One region of the Pseudonocardia ailaonensis genome, then DNA from elsewhere that is predicted to be linked to it. Evidence: riboswitches for the same ligand, from Rfam matches in the RefSeq annotation. Region 1 holds a riboswitch; each other region holds the start of a gene.
The links. Region 1 has a riboswitch for cobalamin ahead of ABD324_RS19500 (ribonucleoside-diphosphate reductase subunit alpha). Riboswitches for the same ligand answer to the same signal wherever they lie in the genome.
Positions count from the first base shown of each region.

Region 1 (3,265 bases):
CCAGTCCAGCGTGGTGGAGCGGTCGACGTCCAGGGCGTCGCCGTCGCGGGCGGCGTCGAGGAGCCGCAGGGAGTCGATGGGCAGGATGCCCTGGCTCCACAGGGACCCGTCGAAGCTCGCGTACCGGCCCCGTTCGGCGGCGAGCGCACTCGACGCCGCGATCGCGTGATGGCTCAGGTGCTCCGTGCTGCGGTCCGCGAACTCGACGGCGGCCTCGGATGCGAGCGGGATGCCCTGCGCGAACAGCGCGTCCTGGAAGCCCATGAGCCCCAGGCCGATCGGGCGGTGCCGCAGGTTGGACCGGCGGGCCTCGGGGATCGTGTAGAAGTTGATGTCGATGACGTTGTCGAGCATCCGCACGGCCGTGGTCACGGTGCGGCGCAGCTTCTCGACATCGAGGCCGTCGGCCGTGACGTGGGCGAGCAGGTTGACCGAGCCCAGGTTGCACACGGCCACCTCGTCCCCGGCGGAGGTGTTGAGCGTGATCTCCGTGCAGAGGTTGGAGGAGTGCACCACGCCGGCGTGCTGCTGCGGCGAGCGCAGGTTGCACGGGTCCTTGAACGTGATCCACGGGTGGCCGGTCTCGAAGAGCATGGTCAGCATCCGCCGCCACAGCTCGACCGCGCGGACCCGCGTGAAGACCCGGATCTCGCCGCGGTCGGCCTTCGCCTCGTACGCCCGGTAGGCCTGCGCGAACTCCGCGCCGTAGAGATCGTGCAGGTCCGGGACCTCGTCGGGGGAGAACAGCGTCCACTCGGCGTCCGCCTCGACACGGCGGAGGAACTCGTCCGGCACCCAGTTCGCGGTGTTCATGTCATGGGTGCGGCGCCGGTCGTCGCCGGTGTTCTTGCGCAGGTCGAGGAACTCCTCGACGTCGACGTGCCACGTCTCGAGGTAGGCGCACGCCGCGCCCTTGCGCTTGCCGCCCTGGTTGACCGCGACCGCCGTGTCGCTCGCGATCTTGAGGAACGGCACGACGCCCTGGGACTCGCCGTTGGTGCCCTTGATGTGGGCGCCGAGCCCGCGCACCGGCGTCCAGTCGTTGCCGAGACCGCCGGAGTACTTGGCGAGCAACGCGTTGTTCCGGTAGGCCCGGAAGATCGAGTCCAGGTCGTCGTCCACGGTGGTCAGGAAGCAGGACGACAGCTGGGCGCGGGTGGTGCCCGAGTTGAACAGCGTGGGCGTCGAGGCCATGAAGTCGAACGAGGACAGGAGCTCGTAGAACTCGATCGCGCGGGCCTCGCGGTCGATCTCGCGCAGCGCCAGCCCCATCGCGACCCGCAGGAAGAAGGCCTGGGGGAGCTCGAAGCGGGTGCCGCCCGAGTGCAGGAAGTAGCGGTCGTAGAGGGTCTGCAGGCCGAGGAAGCCGAAGTCCAGGTCGCGCTCGGGTCGGATCGCCGCCGTCAGCCGGTCGAGGTCGAAGAGCTCCAGCTCGGGATCCACGAGACCCAGCTCCACGGCCCGGCCCAGGTACGTGCGGAAGTACGCGGGGTACCCGGCGGTCATCGCGGAGTGGTCGGGGGTCTCGCCGCCCAGGAAGGTCAGCGCTTCCCCGCGCAACCGGTCCAGCAGCAGGCGGGCGGCCACCGTCGAGTAGTTCGGCTCCCGCTCCACCAGCGTGCGGGCCGCCATCTCCAGCGCCTGCGCGAGCTCGGTGGTGGAGATGCCGTCGTAGAGGGTCCGGCGGATCTCGGCGAGGACTGGTGCGGCGGACACGTCCTCGACACCGGCCACGGCCTCGCCGACGACCGTCTCCACGCGGGCCCAGTCGAGGGGGACGCGGAGGTCGTCGGGTCCCGTGACCTGCAGTTCGGGGGACCTCGGGGCGGGCGCGCTCGACTCGCGGGCCTTCGCGCGCTCCTCGCGGTAGAGCACGTACGAGCGGGCGATCTTGTGGTGCCCACCGCGCATGAGGACCAGCTCGACCTGGTCCTGGATCTGCTCGACGTGCACCGCGGCTGCCGGGAACCGGGTCAGCGCGGTGATCACCTGGTCGGTGAGGTCCTCGACGAGATGGTGGATGCGCGAGGACGAACCGGCCTCGCCACCCTCCACCGCCAGGAAGGCCTTCGTCATCGCCACCGAGATCTTGGTGGCGTCGAACCCGGAGGTCTGGTCGTCGCGGCGGACGACCCGCAGGCCGTCCGAGCGGGCTGGTGCGGGGGCCAGGGTGGGTGCTGCCATGGGCTCTCTCCTCGCGAGCTCGGCGAGTGCCGGGACCACGCGGGGGAGGACGGAGGGACCTGGGGGAGCGCCCGCCCGTGGCGCCTTCCCTCGAGGCCCCGAGCACGCGCGCGCCGGTCGGCGCGCGCACGGGTGGCAGGTCTTCGGACTCGCGGGCGTCGTGCTCGTTCCTACTGGCCGTCGCTTCCCGGGCTCGCACCCAGTGCTTCGTGACGGCGGTCGTTCCCGCTCACCGCTGCGGGGCAGTCCCGGATTCGCACCGGGTTCCCTCTTGCCTCACCCCGTTGGGTACGGGGTGAACCACCAGCGCGTCAGACACTACATGTAGGGGGCGATCACGATCGGGTACCCCAGGTTTCGTGGTCAGTGCTCGCAGCAGTCGTCGGCCACCCGTGGGGCGCAGCAGGTCTGTCCGCGCAGGGCGGTGCGGCCCTCGCGCACGGCGAGCGCGGCCAGGACCAGGCCCGCGGCGGGATCGGCCCACCACCAGCCCAGCGTCGCGTTCAGCAGCAGGCCCGCGAGGACCGCGACGGAGAGGTAGGTGCACAGCAGGGTCTGTTTCGAGTCGGCGACCGCACTGGCCGAGCCGAGCTCGCGCCCGGCGCGGCGCTGGGCCCAGGACAGGAACGGCATGACCAGCACCGACAGCGCGACGAGCACGATCCCGACCCTGGAGTGCCCGGCCTCGGCGGCGCCGAACAGCGCGCGGAGCGACTCGACGGTGACGTAGGCGGCGAGGGCGAAGAAGGACCACGCGATCACGCGCAGGGCGGTGCGTTCGCGGCGTTCGGGATCCCGCCCGGCGAACTGCCAGGCCACGGCGGCGGCCGAGCTGACCTCGATGACCGAGTCCAGGCCGAAGCCGATCAGGGCGACCGAGCCGGCCAGGGTGCCGGAGGTGATCGCGACGACCGCCTCGACGACGTTGTACGTGATCGTGGTGGCGACGAGGAGCCGGACGCGCCGGCGCAGCACGGCACGGCGGTCGGCGCCGGCCGTCGCGGCGGGGGTGCTCATGCCGGTGCCGGTGCGGTCGACGGCTCGCCGTAGACGGGGCAGAGCGCCACGGCGTTCCCGGTCC
Region 1 is NZ_BAAAQK010000012.1:208,352-211,616, forward strand. It holds gene ABD324_RS19500 (ribonucleoside-diphosphate reductase subunit alpha) at 1-2,184, opposite strand, end outside; cobalamin riboswitch at 2,302-2,504, opposite strand; gene ABD324_RS19505 (cation efflux transmembrane domain-containing protein) at 2,548-3,201, opposite strand; gene ABD324_RS19510 (ArsR/SmtB family transcription factor) at 3,198-3,265, opposite strand, start outside.

Region 2 (3,265 bases), 200 kb from region 1:
TGTCGCCGTTCTGGACGTAGTGCTCGCCCGGCGCGGCGCCCCAGTGCTCCTCGACGCCCTCCCGGAAGTCCGCCGGCAGCGTGTCGAACCAGCGTCGGTAGGTCTCGGCGGAGATGCGGATCGGGTTGCCCGCCAGCTTCTCCTCGGTGAGCCAGTCCGGGTCCTGCCCGCCGGCCTCGATGAGCGCGTGGATCAGCGCGTCGCCGTCCTCGGCATCGACACCCGGGAAGGCCCCGATGTCGTATCCCTTGTCCCGCATGGCCCGCAGCAGCGCCACCGTGGACGCCGGCGTGTCCAGGCCGACCGCGTTGCCGATCCGCGCGTGCTTGGTCGGGTACGCGCTCAGCATGAGCACGATCCTCTTGTCCGCGTCCGGGATCCGCCGCAGCTCGGCGTGCCGCACGGCGATCCCGGCCACCCGGGCCGCGCGCTCGTGGTCCGGGACGTAGACCGACAGGCCGTCGGCGTCGATCTCCTTGAAGGAGAAGGGAACCGTGATCAGCCGGCCGTCGAACTCGGGCACGGCGACCTGCGTGGCGACGTCGAGCGGGGTGAGCCCGTCGTCGTTGGAGTCCCAGGTGGCGCGGCTGGAGGTGAGGCAGAGGCCCTGCAGGATCGGGACGTCGAGCGCGGCGAGCTCCGTGACGTCCCATTCCTCGTCCTCGCCGCCGGCCTGGGCCTGGGCGGGCTTGGTGCCGCCGGCCGCGAGCACGGTGACGACCAGGGCGTCCGCCTGCTTCAGGGTCTCGAGCAGCGCGGCGGGCGCCTGGCGCAGGGAGGCGCAGAAGATCGGCAGCGCGGTGGCGCCGCGGGCCTCGACGGCCCGGCAGAGCGCCTCGACGTACGCGGTGTTCCCGGCGATCTGCTGGGCCCGGTAGTAGAGGACGGCGACGGTCGGCCCCTGCTGCGGGGTCGCCGCGCGCTCCAGGACTCCCCACTCGGGCAGCGCGGTCGGGGGCGCGAAGCCCTCCCCGGTCAGCAGGACCGTGTCGGAGAGGAAGGCGTGCAGCTGCGCGAGATTGTCGGCCCCGCCTTGCGCCAGGTACGTGTGGGCCTCGGCCGCGACGCCCGCGGGGACCGTGGAGAGCTCCATCATCTCGGCGTCCGGCGCCATCTCGCCGCCGAGGGCGACGAGCGGGGTGCCGGCGGCACGCAGGAGATCGAGGCCCTCCTCCCAGTACCGGTAGCCGCCGAGGACCCGGACCACCACGACGTCGGCCTCGGCGACCATGCCGGGCAGCTCGTCGAGCAGCACGCGGTTGGGGTTCGCCGGCCGGAAGTCCGCCCCCGAGGCCCGTGCGGAGAGCAGGTCCGTGTCGGAGGTCGAGAGCAGCAGGATGCGGCTCGAGCCCTGCGGCGCGGGCGGGGCAGGACTCATCACGGGGTCCCTTCCTCGGGATCCTCGTCCCGGGTCAGTGAGTGGGTCGGCGCGCGGGGCAGTGTCCTGGCTCCCGGATCGGCGCTCGCCCCGGCCTTCCGGGCTCGCGCCCGTGGCCTGATGCGGGGTCCGCTCCCCGGTGACAGTGGCGGGACCGCGCCGGACTCGCACCGGCTTCCTGGTTCCCGCACGCCTCTGCAGTTGTGGGGACCACTCTCCGCACCCGCCCGTCCCCGCGTCAAGCAGCCCTCCCGCCCCGGCCGAGATGAACCTCACCCCCGGTCGACCACGGCGCCGGCGTGGGTGGGTTCATCTCGACGGGCCGTGGTGGCGCATGCCTACAGTGTCGCCGTGTCCACCCCCCGCACCCGAGCCGACGCCTGCCCCGGCGTCCTCGCGACGCACGACGCCGCGGACGGCGCGCTGGCCCGCGTCCGGCTGCCGGGCGGAGTGGTGAGCGCGGCACAGCTGCGGGCGCTGGCGGGCTGCGCGCAGGAGCTGGGAGACGGTGCGGCGCACCTCACGTCGCGGGGGAACCTGCAGCTCAGGGGGCTGGACCGGGAGGACCCGCGGCTCGTGTCGCGGCTCGCGGCGGCCGGGCTGATCCCCGCTGCGGAGCACGAGCGGGTGCGCAACATCCTGGCGTCGCCGTTGTCGGGCCTGACCGGTGGGCTGGCGGACGTCCGGGGGCTCGCCCGGGCACTCGACGAGGCGCTCTGCGCGGTCCCCGGCCTCGCCGCGCTCCCCGGCCGGTTCCTGTTCGCCCTGGACGACGGGCGCGGGGACGTCGCCGCCGAGCGCCCCGACCTCTGCTGGCTCGCCGACACCCCGGACCACGGGTTCCTGCAGGTCGCAGGGGTGGCGACGGCGATCGGGTGCGCCCCGGCGGACGCCCCGGCCCTGCTGGTGTCCGCCGCTGAGGTGTTTCTCACGATTCGCGGGGACGGCGAGGGCGGTGAAGGCGGCCGGGGCGCGTGGCGCGCCGCGGAGGTGCCCGGCGCGGCGGCCCGGATCGAGGCGGCCCTGCCGCCCGGTGCCCCCGCCTCCGGCAGCGACCGGCCGCTCCCCTTCCCGGACGACGACCACGCCCCGGTCGGGCCGATCCACCGGACGGACGGCGGCACGGCGCTCGGCGTCGCCCCCGTCCTGGGCGAGCTGTCGGCCGCCCAGCTCCGGGCCCTCGCGACCGCGGCGCCGGAGGTGATCGTCACGCCCTGGCGCACCCTGGTCCTCCCCGATCCCGCGGACGACGCGTGGGAGCGCCTGCGCGCCAACGGGTTCGTCCTCACCGCCGACGATCCCGCGCTCGCGGTCTCCGCCTGCGCGGGCCGGCCGGGCTGCGCGAAGTCCCACGCCGACGTCCGCGCCGACGTCCGCGCGGTCCTGCCGCTGCTCACCGCGGCCCGCCGGGCCCACGTCGTCGGTTGCGAGCGGCGCTGCGGGGCGCCGCACGAGGAGCACCTCGACCTGATCGCCCTGCCCGACGGGACCTACCGCTACCGCGACGAGCTCACCGACGTGGTCGTGCCCGACCTGGCGTCCGCGTTGCGCGGCAGGGACTCCCGCCCCTCCGCCGTCGGCACCACCGCCACCGCCGCCGGCCCGGCCGGCCCCGACCCGTCCGGATCCGCCGACCCCGGCCCGTCCGGCCCCAGCCTGTTCGACGACACCCGCCCCAGCCCGACCGGAGCACCATGACCAGCGACTACATCCGCGACGGCGCGGAGATCTACCGGCGCAGCTTCGCCACGATCCGCGCGGAGGCGGACCTGTCCGGCTTCCCGCCGGACGTCGCGTACGTGGCGGTGCGCATGATCCACGCCTGCGGCCAGGTCGATCTCACCGGCGACATCGCGTACTCCCCCGGGGTCGTCACCGCCGCGCGGA
Region 2 is NZ_BAAAQK010000012.1:403,878-407,142, reverse strand. It holds gene cobN (cobaltochelatase subunit CobN) at 1-1,378, opposite strand, end outside; cobalamin riboswitch at 1,438-1,559, opposite strand; gene ABD324_RS20410 (precorrin-3B synthase) at 1,730-3,076, shown strand; gene ABD324_RS20405 (precorrin-8X methylmutase) at 3,073-3,265, shown strand, end outside.
Region 2: linked by a shared signal. The riboswitch ahead of cobN (cobaltochelatase subunit CobN) and the one ahead of ABD324_RS19500 (ribonucleoside-diphosphate reductase subunit alpha) in region 1 are both predicted to bind cobalamin.

Region 3 (3,265 bases), on a different contig from region 1:
TCGATGCCCACCTCGACGGCCCGCCGGGCCTGCTCCCGGGTCAGTGCCGGGCCGGCCGACAGGTCCGCGGTTCCCGATGCCACCCGCCGCGGCAGCAGCCCCGGCACGGGATCGAGCGGCGCGGCCACCCCGACGTCGACCACCTGGACCTCGGCGCCGAGCTGCCGCGCGAACGCGTTGACCACGGCCCCACCGGCCAGGAAGTTCCCGACCATCTGCGCCGTGACCTCCTGGGGCCACGGCGTCACCCCCTGCGCGTGGACGCCGTGGTCCCCGGCAAACACGGCGACCGCCGCGGGCTCGGGCACCGGCGGCGGGCATTCGCCGGCGATCCCGGCCAGTCGCACCGCGAGGTCCTCGACCCGGCCGAGCGAGCCGCGCGGCTTCGTCATCCGGTCCAACCGGTCCCGCGCGTCGGCCATGGCCTCCGCCGCGGCCGGCCGGATCGCCGCCACCGTCTCGTCGATCAGATCCATCGCGACCTCCCCGGGCAACGCCCGCGATCCGTACCGTTCGGAGTGCACCGCCCAGCCCAGCGGCCGCCGCTGCGCCCAGCCGGCGCTGGCCAGCTCGGGCTCCGCGGCGAACTCCCGCACATGCCCCACGCACAGGTAGGCCACGACCTCGACGTGCTCCGGGAGACCCAGCAGCGCGCCGAGCGCGGCCAGCCCGTCGTCGTCGAAGAAACTCACCCAGCCGACGCCCAGGCCCTCGGCCCGGGCCGCCAGCCACAGGTTCTGCACGGCCCCGGCCACGGAGTGCGCGGCCATCTCGGGCCGGCCGAAGCGGCCGAGCGTGTGCCGGCCGCCGCGGGTCGGGTCGACCGTCACGACGACGTTGACGGGCGTGTCCAGCACCGCCTCGACCTTCAGCGCCTCGAACGCCGACGCCCGCGCCCGGGGCAGCGACGCCGCGTACGCCGCGCGCTGCCGGGCAACCAGGTCGGCGACCTGCCGCCGCGTCCGCGGCGACCGGACGATCACGAAGTCCCACGGCTGCGAGAACCCGACGCTCGGCGCCGCGTGGGCCGCCTCGAGCACCCGGAGCAGGGCCGCGTCGTCGACCGGCACCTCCGGCCGGAACCCGGACCGGACATCCCGCCGCGAGTGCAGGACCTCGTAGAAGTTCACGGGGCAGGGCTCACCGAGGCAGGACGGCTCACCGGTACGGCGCGGTTCACCAGGGCAGCGCGGTTCACCAGGGCAGCGCGGTTCACCAGGGCAGCGCGGTTCACCAGGGCAGCGCGGTTCACCAGGGCAGCGCGGTTCACCAGGGCAGCGCGGTTCACCAGGGCAGGGGGCTCAGCCGCGGCGGCACCACCGACACCCCGGGCACGGTGACCGCCGAGATCCCCGCGACCGCCAGCCCGTCGACCACCGCGCGGCAGGCCGGATCGGCCGCCGGGTCACCGTCGACGGTGAGCACGATCGTGGCCGGGGAGTCCAGCGCCACCAGGTCCGTGATCGCCCGCACCGCGCCGACGAGGTCGACCCGCTCCACCCGCCACGCCTCGGCGTAGAACAGGACGACCGACTCCGCGGCCGCGACGGTGAAGACGTGGTCGGCGCCCGCGAGCAGGTCCGGTCCGACCGGGTCCGCCTCACCGCCGCCGGTTCCGAGCAGGAGCACCCGGGGTGCTCCGGACGTGCCGGTCATCGTTGGCCTCCTCGAGGGTCCGCGCCCTCATCGTGGAATCACCTGCGACGGCCGCGAGTGTCCTGGCTCCCGGGTCGGCGCACGTCCCCGGCCTTCCCACCCCGCGAGGGGCGGTGGCCGAGCCTGGGGACGTGCTCCCCGGTCACAGTGGCGGGACCGCTCCGGATTCGCACCGGATTCCTGCACTGCCGTCGATCCCAGACGACATCACGCGTGCGCCCGGAAAGCAAGGCACGACCTCACCGTTGCCGGGGACGTCACGGGACATCGCCTCGACGGGGAGGCCGGCGGCCGCCGCGAGCAGCGCCCGGATCGTCTCCCCGTGGGTGACGACGACGGCCGCACCCGTCAGCCCCGCGAGGAAGCCCGTTGCGCGGGCGTGCAGCTCCCGCGCCGTCTCGCCGCCGGGCGGGGCCCAGTCGGGATCGTCAGGCCAGGGCGGGCAGTCCGCCAGCGGCCGCCCCTCCCACTCCCCGTGCGACTGTTCCCGCAGCTCAGAGCACTGATCAACGGGCAAGCCCAGCGCCGAGCGCAGGACGAGAGCCGTGTCGAGGGCCCGCCGCTGCGGGCTCGTCAGGATCCGGCCGCCGGCGCCCTCGAGCGAGCGGGCGGCGGAGAGAGCCTGCGAGCGACCGCGCGCCGTGAGCCCCACGTGCGCGGTCCGCCCCTGCAGCAACCCCGCGGCGTTCCACGTGCTCTCGCCGTGCCGGACCAGGAAGATCATCCAGCGGTCAGGCCCGCGACCGGCCCGATCACGATGATCGCCGGCGGGCTGATCTCCTGCTCCTTGACCTGCGACGCGACCGTCCCGAGGGTGGCGCGCAGCGTGCGCTGGATGCGGGTGGTGCCGTCCTGGATCACGGCGGCGGGGGTGTCGGCGGGGCGTCCGTGCTCGATCAGCGCGGCGGCGAACTGCGTGATCCGCTCGACCGCCATCATCAGCACGATCGTGCCCTTCATGCGGCCCAGTGCCTCCCAGTCGGTGAGGCTGCGCGGGTCCCCGGGCGCGACGTGCCCGCTCACCACGACGATCTCGTGCGCCACCCCGCGATGGCTCACCGGGATCCCGGCGACGGCCGGCGCGGCGAACGCGCTGGTGATGCCCGGGACCACGGTCACCGGCACCCCGGCCTCGGCGCAGGCCTGGATCTCCTCGAACCCCCTCCCGTAGACGAACGGGTCCCCGCCCTTGAGCCGGACGACGAACTTCCCGGCCCGCGCGTGCGCGACCAGCAGCTCGTTGATCCGCTGCTGGGCCATCGCGCGCCCGTAGGGGATCTTTGAGGCGTCGATCACCTCGACGTCCGGGCCCAGCTCCTCGATGAGGTCGCGCGGGCCGAGCCGGTCGGCCACCACGACGTCCGCCCGCGACAGCAGCCGCCGCCCGCGGACGGTGATCAGCTCCGGATCCCCCGGCCCGCCCCCGACCAGCGCGACGCCCGGCTGCACCGGCTCGGCCGAGTCGCTCACCAGCCCGGTCTGCAGGGCCTCGACGAGCGCGGTCCGTACCGCGGCGGACCGCCGGTGGGCGCCGGAGGCCAGCACCCCGACCGTCAGGCCGTCGTACTCGCCGGTCGCCGGGGTCACGGCGGTGCCGCGGCTGCCGTCG
Region 3 is NZ_BAAAQK010000004.1:156,550-159,814, reverse strand. It holds gene cobT (nicotinate-nucleotide--dimethylbenzimidazole phosphoribosyltransferase) at 1-1,130, opposite strand, end outside; gene ABD324_RS07185 (hypothetical protein) at 1,285-1,656, opposite strand; cobalamin riboswitch at 1,692-1,886, opposite strand; partial or broken gene ABD324_RS07180 (histidine phosphatase family protein) at 1,913-2,380, opposite strand; gene cobA (uroporphyrinogen-III C-methyltransferase) at 2,377-3,265, opposite strand, start outside.
Region 3: linked by a shared signal. The riboswitch ahead of ABD324_RS07185 (hypothetical protein) and the one ahead of ABD324_RS19500 (ribonucleoside-diphosphate reductase subunit alpha) in region 1 are both predicted to bind cobalamin.